One region of the Thioalbus denitrificans genome, then DNA from elsewhere that is predicted to be linked to it. Evidence: predicted binding sites of a transcription regulator. Region 1 holds the regulator's gene; the other holds the start of a gene.
What was found. Region 1 encodes FNR, which switches genes on or off when oxygen is low (the NO sensors DNR and NnrR bind a similar motif). Its sites were predicted from a motif close to TTGATNTANATCAA; they were not measured.
Positions count from the first base shown of each region.

Region 2: the regulator FNR is predicted to act here: its motif matches at 4,712-4,725, upstream of napF (ferredoxin-type protein NapF).

Region 1 covers NZ_QPJY01000001.1:585,584-593,409, reverse strand. The annotation lists gene ccoP (cytochrome-c oxidase, cbb3-type subunit III) at 1-502, opposite strand, end outside; gene DFQ59_RS02815 (cbb3-type cytochrome c oxidase subunit 3) at 499-711, opposite strand; gene ccoO (cytochrome-c oxidase, cbb3-type subunit II) at 704-1,417, opposite strand; gene ccoN (cytochrome-c oxidase, cbb3-type subunit I) at 1,434-2,867, opposite strand; gene DFQ59_RS02800 (helix-turn-helix domain-containing protein) at 3,272-4,027, opposite strand; gene fnr (fumarate/nitrate reduction transcriptional regulator Fnr) at 4,062-4,820, opposite strand; gene hisB (imidazoleglycerol-phosphate dehydratase HisB) at 5,065-5,655, shown strand; gene hisH (imidazole glycerol phosphate synthase subunit HisH) at 5,692-6,342, shown strand; gene hisA (1-(5-phosphoribosyl)-5-[(5-phosphoribosylamino)methylideneamino]imidazole-4-carboxamide isomerase) at 6,424-7,179, shown strand; gene hisF (imidazole glycerol phosphate synthase subunit HisF) at 7,184-7,826, shown strand, end outside.
Region 2 covers NZ_QPJY01000001.1:230,830-238,655, reverse strand. The annotation lists gene napH (quinol dehydrogenase ferredoxin subunit NapH) at 1-350, opposite strand, end outside; gene napG (ferredoxin-type protein NapG) at 347-1,222, opposite strand; gene napA (nitrate reductase catalytic subunit NapA) at 1,282-3,783, opposite strand; gene DFQ59_RS01065 (chaperone NapD) at 3,780-4,040, opposite strand; gene napF (ferredoxin-type protein NapF) at 4,037-4,579, opposite strand; gene DFQ59_RS01055 (Crp/Fnr family transcriptional regulator) at 4,832-5,533, shown strand; gene DFQ59_RS01050 (SLAC1 anion channel family protein) at 5,855-6,811, shown strand; gene DFQ59_RS01045 (DUF6858 family protein) at 6,865-7,257, shown strand; gene DFQ59_RS01040 (NifB/NifX family molybdenum-iron cluster-binding protein) at 7,321-7,668, shown strand.

The DNA of each region.
Region 1 (7,826 bases):
TGCCGTGGGCGGTCATGACGCCCTGGCGACCCATGGTGATGCTCTGCTGGATCGTCTCGATGCTGCCGCCATAGATCCAGTTGTCGTCCGCCAGCACCGGGAAACCGGGGTTGCCGGCACCACCGGCCGCGTGGCAGGCGGCACAGTTGTCACCGAACAGCACCTTGGCCGAAGCGACGGTGTAGTCGGTAAGACCCGGGTCGGCCAGGATCTCCTTGGCCGTCTTGGCCTTGATCTGGTCCTCGAACTCGGCCCGGACCGCCTGGATTTCCGCGACGCCCTGCTGGTACTCCTGGATCTGGGTCCAGCCCAGCAGGCCCTTGTTGGCACCCTCCAGACTGACCGGCCAGGTCGGGTAGATGATGCCGTAGACAATCCACCAGATGACGCTCGCCCAGAAGGCGATGGTCCACCAGCGCGGCGGATCGTTGGTCAGTTCGCGCAGGTTGTCATCCCACACGTGCCCGGTATTGCTCTCACCGGGAAACACTTTGTCCGTCATGGTCTTCCTCCACGTTCATTGCGCTCGTCCTCGTCCAGCATCGGGATGTGCCGGTGCGATTCCAGCCGATCCCGGTTCTTGGGACGCAGGACGTAGACATACAGGCCCACCATCAGGAGGAAGATGACCACCGTGATCGTCATACCGATCCAGTCGTTGGTGGTCATCGCCTCCCAATCGGTGTGGAAATATTCCCGCAGACTACTCACGGTAGGCCTTGCCTTCCTCGAGCGTTGCCATTGTGCCGAGCACCTGGAGATAGGACACCAGGGCGTCCATCTCCGTCTTGCCCTGCACGGCGTCAGCCGCGGAGGCAATATCACCATCCGTGTAGGGAACGCCAATCATCTGCATTCCCTTCATGTGGGCCGCAATGGTGGCGCCGTCCACGTAGGCGTTGTCCAGCCAGACGTAGTTCGGCATGACGGACTCCGGAACCACCGAACGCGGAGCGCGGAGGTGCTTGCGGTGCCAGTCATCCGAGTACTTCCCGCCCACACGCGCCAGATCGGGACCGGTACGCTTGGAGCCCCACTGGAACGGGTGGTCGAACATCGACTCGGAGGCCAGGGAGTAGTGACCGTAACGCTCCTTCTCGTCACGGAACGGACGGACCATCTGGGAGTGACAGGTGTAGCAGCCCTCGCGCCGGTAGACATCCCGGCCCGCCAGCTCCAGCGGCGTGTAGGGACGCACGCCGTCACCCGCCTTCCAGTCGTTGAGGGTCTGGCCGGCCTGACGCTGCCAGACGATTTCGGGGAACTTGTTGTGCTCCATGGTGTTCTTCAGGAAGAACAGCGGCACGATTTCGACGATGCCGCCCACTGAAAGAACAATGGCGAGCACAATCAGCATGCCCCAGATATTCCGCTCCAGCTTGTCCTGGAAACGGGTGGAGTAGATCTGATCTGCCATCTCTGAAATCCCCCCCTTAAGCGGTCGCGGTCGCGGCACGGGCGGCGCGCAGGCTGCCCTCGGCCACCGACTTGCGGATGGTCAGAACCGTGTTCAACAGCATGATCACGGCGCCCAGGAGGAAGATCATTCCACCGATGGCACGCATGGCGTAGTACGGGTGCATGGCCTCCACGGATTCGGCGAAGGTGTAGGCCAGGGTGCCGTACTCGTCATAGGCACGCCACATCAGGCCCTGCATGATGCCGGACACCCACATGGCGACGATGTAGACCACGGCGCCGATGGTGGCGGTCCAGAAGTGCAGGTTCACCAGCTTGGCGGAGAAGATCTCCGTGTGCCAGATGCGGGTCATCAGGTGGTAGAGCGCACCCATGCCGACCATGGCCACCCAGCCCAGCGCGCCGGAGTGCACGTGACCCACCGTCCAGTCGGTGTAGTGGGACAGGGCGTTCACCGTCTTCAGCGACATGACCGGACCTTCGAAGGTGGACATGGCGTAGAAGGCGAGCGAGATGATGAGGAAGCGCAGGATGTAGTCGGTGCGCAGCTTGTCCCAGGCACCCGAGAGGGTCATCATGCCGTTCACCGCACCACCCCAGGAGGGGATGATCATGGCCAGCGACACGGCGGCGCCGAGGGAGCCGGTCCAGTCAGGCAGGGCGGTGTACTGCAGGTGGTGCGGCCCGAGCCAGACGTAGCCGAACATCAGGGCCCAGAAGTGGACCACCGACAGGCGATAGGAGAACACCGGACGGTTGGCCTGCTTGGGCACGAAGTAGTACATGATGCCCAGGAAGCCGGCGGTCAGGTAGAAGCCCACCGCGTTGTGACCCCACCACCACTGGATCATGCCGTCCTGCACCCCGGAGAAGAGGGAGTAGGAGGTGAACAGGCCCACCGGGATGGCGAGGCTGTTGACCACGTGCAGGTAGGTGATCATCACCAGCATGCCCAGGTAGAACCAGTTGGACACGTAGATGTGCGAGGTCTTCCGCACCGCCAGGGTCATGACGAAGTTGGCCAGGAAGGACAGCCACACCACGGCGATGAGGATGTCGATGGGCCACTCGAGCTCGGCGTACTCCTTGCCCTGGGTCAGGCCCAGCGGCAGGGTGACCACCGCCAGCACGATGATGGTGTTCCAGCCCCAGAAGGTGAACCAGGCCATCTTGTCGCTCCACACGCGTACGCCGCAGGTGCGCTGCACGCTGTAGAAACCGGTGGCCATCAGAACGCAGCCGCCAAAGGCAAAAATCACGGCGTTGGTGTGCAGCGGACGCAGACGCCCGAAGCTCAACCAGGGATTGTCCAGGTTGAGCACCGGCCAGGCCAGCTCCGATGCGATATAGACGCCCACCAGGGCGCCCACCACCAGGTACACCACCGCCATGACGGTGAACCATCGTACAACGTCAAAGTTGTACTTTTGCTCCACTGTCGCTTCCACCACGGTTGTTCTCCTCGTTTCTTAGAGTGTGTGCAAATTGCGCAGATTTCCTACGGGCTCCTGCTGCGGCCTGACCAGCCCTCCCCGACTCCGGCCGCGTGGGTATCGAAATTCCAGGGCGCACACACCCCCGCCCCTTCACCCACATTCTGTAATGATTTAGCACAGGCGCGAATTGTTTCCAGTCGGCCTGCCGAGGACGGTCGGCAACCGTCCATTTCGTGCACGGAAGTTGGCACTGGATGCCATATTAGCGGACAACGATACGTGAACATTGATCTTTGTCAATGTTTCGACTGATCGGTCGCAAGTTGTACCCGGGGGCGGGAAGGTGGGGTCGGAGGCGCCCCGGGGGCGCCTCCGCTGAATCAATACATCCTATTGTTTTATTTGATATTCCAGAATCAGTCGCGAACCTTTGCCAGCAACTGGAGAGCGGTCCGGTTGAGAATCCGCAACTGCTTGCCGCTGACCGAGAGCAGCCCCTCGGCCTGGAAGCGCTTGAACATCCGGCTCACCGTTTCCACCGCCAGGCCGAGGTAGCTGGCGATGTCCTGGCGCGACATGGCGAGACGGAAAGCCTCGGAGGGGAAGCCGCGCACTTCGAGGCGGCGGGAGACGTTGAGAACGAAGGCGGCCAGGCGCTCCTCGGCCGAGGGACGGGAGGAGACCAGCAGCAGACGGGACTGCTCTCCGATCTTCTCGCTCATGGCCTTGATCATCTGCTCGCGGAACTCCGCGAGGCGCACGCCGGAACGCTCGAGTTCGCGGAACTGCAGCTGGCAGACGCTGCTGTCCTCCAGCGCCTTCACGGTGTACTGATGGCGGTTGCCCTTCAGGGCGTCAAGCCCGATCAGCTCTCCGGGAAAGTGGAATGACGTGACCTGTTCCTCGCCCGTGTCCAGCAGCGTGTAGCTCTTGAAGGCGCCGGACTTGACCGCGTAGACGGCCTGAAGCTGCTGACCGTGGCGATAGAGGGTTTCACCCTTGGGAATGCGCGTGCGCCGGGAGAGGACGCCCGCCAGGGGTTCGGAGCGCTCGCCCTGGGGATCGATGACGGTGAGCAGACGCAGGAAGCCGAACAGCCCGCACTCTTCGCAGGCGACCTCGGTCTTGGTCCCGTGCTTCCCTGCAGGGGTTGGTGAACACTGTTCTGGCATGACGGGATCCGGGTTGCGGGTTGAAACCAGGCACTCAGCGCTCGCTCTGCGGCACCTCCGCACTGTCGATGCGCTGACTGCCGGAAAGGGCCGTGTCCCCGGCCAGCAGGGACAGACGGTCGATATCGTGGATGCGGATTCGGCGCCGCTCCACGCGCAGCAGGCCATCCTGCTGGAAGCGTGTGAACAGGCGGCTGACCGTCTCCACCGCCAGCCCGAGATAGTTCCCGATGTCGCTGCGGGACATGCTCAGGTTGTAGTCGGTGGCGGAGAAGCCGCGTTGGCGGAAGCGGATGGCCAGGGAGAGCAGGAATGCCGCCAGGCGCTCCTCGGCGCTCTTCTTGCCGAGCAGCAGCAGCAGCAGCTCGTCGTTGAGCAGCTCCCGGCTCATGACCCGCAGCATCTGCCGCTGCAGGCCCGGCACCCGGGCGCCCATGCGCTCGAAATCCTGGAAGGAGAATTCGCAGATGCTCGAGCTCTCCAGGGCCTTGGCCGAGCTCGGGTGGCGACCGAGGCTGATGGCGTCCAGCGCCACCAGCTCCCCCGGCAGGTAGAAGCCGGTCACCTGCTCGCGGCCGTCCTGCATGATGGTATAGGTCTTCAGCGATCCCGAGCGTACCGCGTAGATGGCATGGAACGGCGCGCCGCCGCGGAACAGCATTTCACCCCGCTTGAGCGAACGCCGGGCGGTGATCACCTCGTCCAGCAGGGCCAGCTCGTCCTCGCCGATACCCAGCGGCAGGCAGAGCTGGAACAGGGTGCAGTCCTGACAGGCGATACGCTTGTCAGCCACCGCCGCGCCGCCGGGGCCTGCCACACTGAGTTTCACATTGCCGGCCATCGATACCTCGAGGTCCTGAGCCGTGCCCATAAATCACCGTATTACCTTATTATGGTGCCGATTATTGATGTGGATCAATCATAGTCTTCATCCGACCGCGCCGGACCTCCCCAGCGGTGATCCGAATGCGGTTCACGCCCGCCGGCCTTGAGGGTATCCTATAAGGCTTGTGCAATCCGAATGCGTACCCGGCACCATGACCCAGCGCAACGCCCGCATCAACCGCGAGACCCTGGAAACCCAGGTCACCGTCAGCATCGACCTGGACGGCACGGGCACGGCCCGCATCGATACCGGCATCCCGTTCCTCGACCACATGCTCGATCAGGTGGCGCGGCACGGGCTCATCGATATCGAAATCGAGGCCCGCGGCGACCTGCACATCGATGCCCACCACACGGTGGAGGATATCGGCATCACCCTCGGCCAGGCCTTGGCCCAGGCCCTGGGCGACAAGCGCGGCATCCGCCGCTACGGACATGCCTATGTGCCCCTGGACGAGGCGCTCTCGCGGGTGGTGGTGGACTTCTCCGGCCGTCCCGGCCTGGAGTACCACGTGGAGTACCCGCGCGCGCGCATCGGCGATTTCGACGTGGACCTGTTCCGGGAGTTCTTCCAGGGGCTGGTCAACCACGCCCGCATCACCCTGCACCTCGATGCCCTGCGCGGCAGCAACGCCCACCATGTGGCGGAGACCCTGTTCAAGGCCCTCGGCCGGGCGCTGCGCATGGCCGCGGAACCCGATCCCCGGGCCCAGGGCATCCCCTCCACCAAGGGCGTTCTCTGAACCCTTCTTCCGACCACAGCCACGGTACAGTACGGCATGAGCAGCGTCGCGGTAATCGATTACGGCATGGGCAACCTGCGCTCGGTATCCAAGGCCCTGGAGCACATGGCCCCGGCGGGAACCCGCGTGCGGGTCACGGACGTGGAGCAGGAGATTCTCTCCGCCGATCGCGTGGTCTTCCCCGGGGTGGGCGCCGCCCGCGACTGCATGGAGGAGATCCGGTCCCGCGGCCTGGAGGATGTGGTCCGCGAGGCGGCCGCCGGCAAGCCCTTCCTCGGCATCTGCATGGGCATGCAGGTGCTCCTTGAACACAGCGAGGAGAACGGCGGCACGCCCTGCCTCGGCGTTCTGCCCGGCGCGGTCCGGTACTTCGGTGAGCGGCTCTCCGATCCCCGCAGCGGGGAGCGGCTGAAGATCCCCCACATGGGCTGGAACCAGGTGCGGCAGACCCGGCCGCACCCGCTGTGGAACGGAATCGCCCAGGACACGCGCTTCTACTTCGTGCACAGCTACTACGTGGATCCCGCCGACGCGGCGCTCAGCGCGGCCAGCACCGAGTACGGGCTGCGCTTCACCGCGGCGGTGGCCCGGGACAACCTCTTCGCCGTCCAGTTCCACCCGGAGAAGAGCCAGCAGGCAGGACTGCAACTGCTGGCGAACTTCCTGGCCTGGGACGGGACGGACTGAGCCGCGCCGGCAACCGGCCGCCGGAGCGACGGACAACAGGCCGGACAGACAACCCGAGACCCGAACGAGGATGGACGTTCCATGCTGGTAATTCCCGCCATCGACCTGAAGGAAGGCAAATGCGTGCGCCTGCGCCAGGGGCGCATGGAGGACGAGACCATATTCTCCGCGGATCCCGTCGCCGTCGCCGGCCGCTGGGTGGAGGCCGGCGCCCGGCGCCTGCACATCGTCGACCTCGACGGCGCCTTCGCCGGACGCCCGGTCAACGCCGAGATCATCCACCGCATTGCCGAAGCCTTTCCCGAGCTGCCCATCCAGGTGGGCGGCGGCATCCGCGACGAGGACACCATCCAGACCTACCTGGATGCCGGCGTGAGCTATGCCATCATCGGCACCAAGGCCATCAACGCCCCCCACTTCATCTCCGACATCTGCCTCGAGTTCCCGGGCCACATCATCGTCGGCCTCGACGCCAAGGAGGGGAAGGTGGCCATCGACGGCTGGTCGAAGCTCTCGCGCCACGATGTCATCGACCTGGCCCAGCGGTTCGAGAAGGACGGCGTGGAGGCCATCGTCTACACCGACATCGGCCGCGACGGCATGCTGAGCGGCGTCAACGTGGAGGCGACCGTCAAGCTGGCGCAGTCGGTCAACATCCCCGTCATCGCCTCCGGCGGCATCAGCAGCCTGGAGGACATCCGCGCCCTGTGCGAGACCGGCGAGCCCGGCATCATCGGCGCCATCACCGGCCGGGCCCTCTACGAGGGCACCCTCGACCTCGGCGAGGCCCAGCGCCTGGCCGACGAGCTCGGCCCCGCCGCACCCCCGGCGGCCTGACGTCATGGGACTCGCCAAGCGCATCATCCCGTGCCTGGACGTGGACAACGGCCGGGTCGTCAAGGGCGTGAAGTTCGTCGATATCCGCGACGCCGGCGACCCGGTGGAGATCGCCCGCCGCTACGACACGGAAGGGGCCGACGAGCTCACCTTCCTGGACATCACCGCCAGCTCCGATGACCGCGAGACCATGGTGCACGTGGTGGAGCAGGTGGCGAGCCAGGTCTTCATCCCCCTCACCGTGGGCGGCGGTATCCGCACCGTGGCCGACATCCGGCGCATGCTCAACGCCGGCGCCGACAAGGTGGCCATCAACACCGCCGCGGTCTTCAACCCCGGGTTCGTGGGCGAGGCCGCCGCGCGCTTCGGCTCCCAGTGCATCGTGGTGGCCATCGACGCCAAGCAGGTCAGCGGCGCGGACGAGCCGCCGCGCTGGGAGATCTTCACCCACGGCGGCCGCAAGCCCACCGGCATCGACGCGGTGGAGTGGGCGCGGCGCATGGTGGCCCTGGGGGCGGGGGAAATCCTGCTCACCAGCATGGACCGCGACGGCACCCGCAGCGGCTTCGACCTGGCGCTCACCCGGGCCATCTGCGAAGCGGTGAGCGTGCCGGTCATCGCCTCCGGCGGCGTGGGCAACCTGGATC
Region 2 (7,826 bases), 350 kb from region 1:
GCATCCGTCACCAGGTTCACCGGACAGACCCAGCTGCAGAACACCCGCCCGCCCACCAGCAGGTAGAAGCCCATGACCAGCGCCGCGCCCAGCACCGCCGTGCCGGCCGGCACCAGGAACCCCGCCACCAGCATCTGCAGGAACAGCAGCGGATCGGTCATCGGGACCGTATCCAGCAGCAGGCTGGAGGAGAGATTGCCGTCGATGATGCGCACGCCCGCCAGCGGTCCGAGCAGGAACAGTCCCAGGATGCCCAGCTGGCTCACCCGCCGCAGCACCAGCCACTTGCGGGTTTGCCACCAGCCCCGGTTCAGCGTGGCCGTCAGTCCGGTTTTTCCTCCGCCGCTCATCGATCCGGCTCCAGTCCGCGGTTGAGGGTATCGAGCGGATTGTCGGAGTAGGGCGACTCCGCACCTTCGTCGATGATCAGCCCCCGGCCGCCATGCTCGTAGCGCACTCCCTCGGGCAGGTTGTACCGGTGTTGCTGGTCCGGCGTCACCAGGCTGCCGCCATGCTCGGCCTTCTGCTCCCAGCCGAGACGGTAGTGGTGGCCCAGTTCACCCTTGGCCAGCCGCATGGGCAGCACCTTGATGGCCGCCTCCTCCAGGATGCAGGCCTTCTCGCACAGTCCGCAGCCGGTGCAGTCCGCCGAATGCACCACCGGGATGAACAGCGCATGCTTGCCGGATCGGGCATTGTGCTGCAGGTCCAGGGTGATGGCCTTGCCCCGCACCGGGCAGATGTTGAAGCAGACTTCGCAGCGCAGACCCTGGAAGGCGATGCAGGCCTCGTGGTCCACCACCACCGCCAGCCCCATGCGCGCCTCGTGGATGTCGGTCAGGGCATGATCCAGGGCGCCGGTGGGGCAGACCGGCACGCAGGGAATGTCCTCGCACATCACGCAGGGCTCCGTGCGGGCCACGAAATAGGGCGTACCCGCCGGGGCCTCGTCCAGCAGGCCCGCCAGTTTCAGCACATCGTAGGGACAGCCGCGGACGCAGAGACCGCAGCGGGTGCAGGCGGCCAGAAACTCCGCCTCCGGCAGGGCGCCCGGCGGGCGGATGGCGGCGGCCGGCAGGGCGTTGGCCCGGCTGGCATGCAGGCCGAGCCCCAGTCCCAGCACGCCCACTCCGCAGGCCGTACGCGCCAGATCTCCCAGGAACCGCCGCCGTCCCGGCTGCGCCGGATGGCCGCTGCCCTTCTCGCCACTGCCACCGTTCATCGTTCTCCGTCTCCGCGGGCCGCCGGCGTGCAGCGCCGGCGGCCCGCATCAGGACTGCCTCAGGCCCGCTCCACCTTCACCGCGCACTTCTTGTAGTCCGTCTCCTTGGACAGCGGGCAGGTGGCATCGAGGGTGAGCTTGTTCACCAGCTGGCCGGCGTCGAACCAGGGCATGAACACCAGCCCCTCGGGCGGCAGGTTGCGCCCGCGGGTCTCGACCCGGGTCAGCACCTCGCCCCGGCGCGACACCACCTTCACCTTGCTGCCGTTGCGCAGCCGCCGCTTCTTGGCGTCGTTCGGGTGCATGAACACCACCGCGTCGGGCACCGCCCGGTAGAGCTCGGGCACGCGCCGGGTCATGGAGCCGGAGTGCCAGTGCTCCAGCACGCGGCCGGTGCACAGCCACAGGTCGAAATCCGCATCCGGGCTCTCCGCCGGCGGCTCGTAGGGCGCGAAGATGATGTTGGCGCGCCCGTCGGGCTTGCCGTAGAACTTGACCCCCTCGCCGGCCTTGACGTATGGGTCGTAGCCCTCGCGGAACCGCCACAGGGTCTCCTTGCCGTCCACCACGGGCCAGCGCAGGCCGCGGGCCGTATGGTAGGCGTCGAAGGGCGCCAGGTCATGGGCATGGCCGCGGCCGAAGGAGGCGTACTCCTCGAACAGCCCCTTCTGCACGTAGTAGCCGAAATGCTCCATCTCGTCGTTGTCGTAGGCGTTGCCCGCCTCGTCGGTGACCTGCTGCCGGGGGAAGGCGTTCACCTGGCCGTTCTCGTAGAGCACCTCGTAGAGGGTCTTGCCGCGGTACTCGGGCATCTTGGCGATGAGCTCCTCGGGCCACACCTCGTCCACGGTGAAGCGCTTGGCGAACTCCATGATCTGCCACAGGTCGGAGCGCGACTCGCCCGGCGCCCTCACCTGCTGGCGCCAGAACTGGGTGCGCCGCTCGGCGTTGCCGTAGGCGCCCTCCTTCTCCGCCCACATGGCGGTGGGCAGGATGAGATCCGCGGCCATTGCCGAGACGGTGGGGTAGGGGTCGGAGACGGTGATGAAATTCTCCGGATTCCGCCAGCCGGGGTAGCTCTCGCCGTTCATGTTGGCGGCGGCCTGCATGTTGTTGTTGCACATCTGCCAGTAGCAGTTCATCTTGCCGTCCTTGAGCATCCGGTGCATGAGAACGGCGTGGAAGCCCACCTTCGGATTGATGGTCCCCTCGGGCAGCTTCCAGATTTTCTCGGCGATGGCGCGGTGCTCGTCCTTGGCCACCAGCAGGTCCGCCGGCAGGCGGTGGGCGAAGGTGCCCACCTCGCGGGCGGTGCCGCAGGCCGAGGGCTGTCCGGTCAGCGAGAAGGGGCTGTTGCCGGGCTCGGAGATCTTGCCCACCAGCAGGTGCACGTTGTAGAGCAGGCCGTTGACCCAGCTGCCGCGGGTGTGCTGGTTGAAGCCCATGGTCCAGTAGGAGGAGACCTTCTTGTTCGGGTCGGCATAGACCTTCGCCAGCTGCTCCAGCTGCTTGGCCGGGACACCGGAGAGCTCGGCGACATACTCCAGCGTGTAGGGCTCCACCGCCTTGGCGTACTCCTCGAAGCTGATCTTCTCCAGCTTGCCGCTGCCGGCGTTGGCGGCCTTCTGCTCCAGCGGATGATCCGGGCGCAGGCCGTAGCCGATGTCGGTGGCGGTCCTGGTGAAGTTGACCTTCTGCTCCACGAAGTCCTTGTTGTAGGCCTTGTTCTGGATGATGTAATTGGCGATGTAGTTGAGGATGGCCAGATCGGTCTGCGGCACGAACACCATGCCGTTGTCGGCCAGCTCGAAGCAGCGGTTCTCGTAGGTGGAGAGCACGTGCACCTCGCAGCCCGGCTTGGTCAGGCGGGTGTCGGTGAGGCGCGACCAGAGGATCGGGTGCATCTCCGCCATGTTGGCGCCCCAGAGCACGAACGCGTCGGCATGCTCCAGGTCGTCGTAGCAGCCCATGGGCTCGTCGATGCCGAAGGCGCGGATGAAGCCCACCACGGCCGAGGCCATGCAGTGGCGCGCATTGGGATCGAGGTTGTTGGAGCGCAGGCCGCCCTTGATGAACTTGGAGGCGGCGTAGCCCTCCCATACCGTCCACTGGCCCGAGCCGAACATGCCCACGCCGCTGTCCCCCTTGTCCTTCAGCGCCGCCTTCCACTTCTGGGCCATGACGTCGAAGGCCTCGTCCCAGGAGACCGGCTCGAAGTCGCCGTTCTTGTCGAACTGGCCGTTCTTCTTGCGCAGCAGCGGCTGGGTGAGGCGATCCTTGCCGTACATGATCTTGCTCAGGAAGTAGCCCTTGATGCAGTTCAGGCCCCGGTTCACCGGGGCGTCGGGATCGCCCTGGCTGGCCACCATGCGCCCATCCTTGACGCCGGCGAGCACGCTGCACCCGGTACCGCAGAACCGGCACGGGATCTTGTCCCAACGGATGCCCTCATCCGCCGCCGCCTGTGCCAGCGCCTGGGCACCGGGAACCGTGACGCCGGCCGCGGCGGCCGCCGCGGCAATGGCGTTGGACTTGATGAAATCGCGCCGTGACAGTTTCATTGCGACACCTCCTTCTGGGTGACCTCTTGTTCATCGTGGAATTCGTAGATGAGGGCGGCGCTCAGCACGCCCGCCACGTTATGCATCTGCATCATGGTTTCGGCGTAATAGGTGCGGTCGGGGTGCTCGAGGGTGAGGACCAGGCGGCCGGTATCGCTGACGGCGTGAACCTCCACGCCCTCGATAGCCTCCAACCGGGTCCTGACCGCGGCCGCCTGCGCGGGCCTGGCATTGAGCACCATGCTGCAGAGATTCATGACGAAATGACCTCCTGGGATGGGTGTTCGTCGAGGGGCGTGAGCGTGACTTCCACCGCCCCGGTCGGGCAGGGGGCGACACAGGCGCCGCATCCGGAGCAGGGCGCCGCCCCGACCTCGGGCAGGGCCACCCCGCCCGCACGCAGGCGGAAGCGCAGCACCCGCTCCCCGCACTGCTCGCCGCAGACCCGGCACTCCACTCCCCGCCGGGCGATGCAATCGGCGCCGATGCTCACCACGGCGTGCCAGGGCCGGGCGGGGCGGGAACCGGTTGCCGGCGCGCGGCGCAGGGCGCCGCTGTGACAGGCCTCCAGGCAGGCGGCGCAGAAGGTGCACTCGCCGTGCCGGAAGTCCAGTTCGGGGAAGCCGCCGCTGCCGCTGACGAGGATCCGTGACTCGCAGCGGCTGATGCAGTGGCCACAGCGGTCGCAGAGGTGGGTGAACTCGGACTCGGGACGAGACCAGGGTGGGCGCCGGGGGTGATTCCGTGACCGGAAATCCCCCCGCAGGAACTGCCTTCTGTGCAGCTGAACACCCATCTACCGGCCCTCTCCCCAGAGTGGTAAACAGTGACCGCGTCGTCCTGGTAAGGTGGATGTTCCTATCGCATTCAGCTAACCCATTGACTTACATCAAGCCGGCCCGCCAATACCTACTTTTTGTATGCGTTCTTGATCTGGATCAACGTTGTATCTGTGGTGATATACTCATATGTCAACACGATTCGCGGTGACCGGATGTTTGCACTCGGGCCACCCGCAAGGCGTCACCAGCGAGCACCATCGCCGACCATGAGCATCACCTCCAAAGCCGCCTGGCGCGGCGAGGCCGACTGCCTGAACTGCAGCCTACGCACCTCGGTGCTCTTCGCCGGGCTGGAGGAGAAGGATTTCGACCAGATTCATCGGCCCATCGAAGAGTTCAACCTGGCCCCGCACCAGGTGCTCTACCGTGCCGGCGATCCGGGCGACGCGGTCTACACCATCCGCAGCGGTCTGCTGAAGCTGGTGCAGTACCTGCCCGACGGCGGCCAGCGCATCGTGCGACTGGTGCACAGCACCGACGTGGCGGGACTCGAGGCCCTGCTGGGCCAGCCCTACCAGCACGACGCGGTAGTGCTGCAGCCGGCCTCCGTCTGCCGCCTGCCCATCGACGTGGTGAAGCGCCTGGATCGGGACAACCCGGGGCTGCACCAGGAGCTGATGCGCCGCTGGCAGCGGGCCCTGAGCGAGGCCGACGCCTGGCTCACCCAGCTCTCCACCGGCACGGCGCGCCAGCGCGTGGCCCGGCTCCTGCTGCGGCTGGTGGAACGCAACGGCGAGCCCGCCTGCGAACTGTTCAGCCGCGAGGATGTGGGCGCCATGCTCGGCATCACCACCGAAACCGCCAGCCGCATGGTGGCGGAGTTCAAGCGCAAGAATGTCATCGCCGAGATCGCACCGGGCCGTTTCCGCTGCGATATCAAGTCCCTGCGGACCATCGCCGCCGATTGACGATCTTCAATGCGGCGCCCGTCCGGGCGCCGCTAGTATCCCCCCCAGCTCACTGATCCACTGCCCTGAATCCACGGGGTGGAACTTCGGCCTGGTGCGCGGTTTCCCGCGCCTGAGGGCAGGGAGTACATCCAATCCACTCCATCGCGATGGCCGACGCACCATCGGGATTCTCCCGTGGGTGGAGTCCACCCGGCGCTCCACCCCGGTGACATAGTCACTGCACCCGGGTGCCGGAAACGCCATTGTGTCGCGCTTCCAGGCGCGCCCGACGCAACCGTGACGGGCGGTCGGACCCGTCAAATCACCCGAGGAACGGACATGAACACCGACTCGAGACTGATGCACTTCCCCATCCCCTTCTTCGCGGTGGTGATGGGACTCTCAGGCTTCACCATCGCCCTGCTGAAAAGCGAGGCCATGCAGCTGCTGCCGCTCCATGCCGGCAACCTGATGGCCGCGGTGACCGGCGGGGTGTTCCTGCTCATCGCGCTGGTCTACCTGGCCAAGCTCCTCCGCCATCCCGGCGCCGTGCGCCAGGAGCTGCACCACCCGGTCAAGCTGAGCTTCTTCCCCACCGTTTCCATCAGCCTGGTGCTGCTCAGCATCTGCACCCTGCACAGTCAGCCGGCACTGGCCGAGGCGCTGTGGATCACCGGCAGCGTGGCGCACCTGCTGTTCACGCTCTACGTCCTGGGGGCCTGGATCAACCACGAGCACTTCCAGATCCAGCACATGAACCCGGCCTGGTTCATTCCCGTAGTGGGCAACATCCTGGTGCCCATCGCCGGTGTTCCGCTGGGCTATACGGAGAGCTCGTGGTTCTTCTTCAGCATCGGACTGGTGTTCTGGGTGGTGCTGCTGGTCATCGTCCTCTACCGGGTCATCTTCCATAACCCGCTGCCCGCGAAGCTGGTGCCCACCTTCTTCATCCTCATCGCCCCGCCGGCGGTGGGCTTCCTCGCCTACCTCAAGCTCGGCGGCGGGCTGGACGCCTTCGCCCGGGTGCTCTACTACACGGCGCTGTTCCTGACCCTGCTGCTGTTCACCCAGTACCGGAAGTTCACCCGGCTGCAGTTCTTCCTCTCCTGGTGGGCCTACTCCTTCCCGCTGGCGGCCATCACCGTGGCCACCCTGGCGATGTTCGAGCAGACCGGCGACGGCCGCTTCCAGGCCCTCGGACTCGGACTGCTGGCGCTGCTCGCCGCGGTCATCGTGCTGCTGCTGGTGCGCACCGCCATCGCCATGGGGCGCGGGGAGATCTGCGTCGAGGAGTAAATCCGGGAATCGACTTTCATCGCTCGACATCTGCTTACACCGGAGAACACCACATGAAACAGAGCCTGTTCCAGGAGAAGTACCCCATCTTCACCCTCGAGGTGAGCAAGGAGGAGACCCGCTTCCGGTCGGTGGACGAAATCATCGCCTTCTTCAAGGAGCGCATCGACGCCCACGACGTGGCCCGCTTCATCGCCATCTTCGATCACTACAGCCACACGAAAGCGCTGGAAGCGGGGCAGATCAGCGCCGACATCCTCGACGCCAGGAACATCGTGTTCTGCTTCGGCATCGCCCTGCCGAACCCGGCGGTCATGGCGGTGCGTCCGCGCTCCATCGGCGTCACCGAACTCAGCGACCGCTTCGTCATCAACTTCATGGAGGCCCCCATGCCCGTGGCCAACAACTCCATGGAGAGCTGGGCCAAGGCCGTCAAGAACCTCTGACAGCAGCGGGGTTGCGGGTGCCGGAGTACGGGCCCGCCGCCTCTTCCACGGAGACCGAATCCGATGAAATTCGCCATCACCAGCCAGAACTTCCGTACCGTGACCGGTCACGCCGGCAAGAGCCGCCGGTTCCTGGTCTACAGCGCCGAGCCCGGCCAGGAGCCCCTGGAGGTCGAGCGCCTGGATCTGCCGCGTGAGCTCGCCTTCCACGAGTTCCGCGGCGCGGGTGTCCACCCGGTGGACGGGGTCGATGTCCTCATCACCGGCGGCGCCGGCGCCGGGTTCGTCCACCGCCTGGCCGCACGGGGAATCCGGGTGGCCGTCACCGGCGAGACCGATCCCCTGGCCGCCATCCGCCGCTTCTTCGACGGGACACTGCCGCCGCCCCTTCCCCACGACCACCACCATTGAGCCGCCAGGCCCGCCGGGACACGCCACTGCGTGTCCCGGCATGGCCGCGAGACATGCGGCAGACTCCGGCCCGGCGCCCCGCTGGCCGCCCATGCACAACCCGCGACCAGGGCGGCAGTCCGCGACGGCCGCCTCCGGCACCTGCTCTTCAGCCCCAT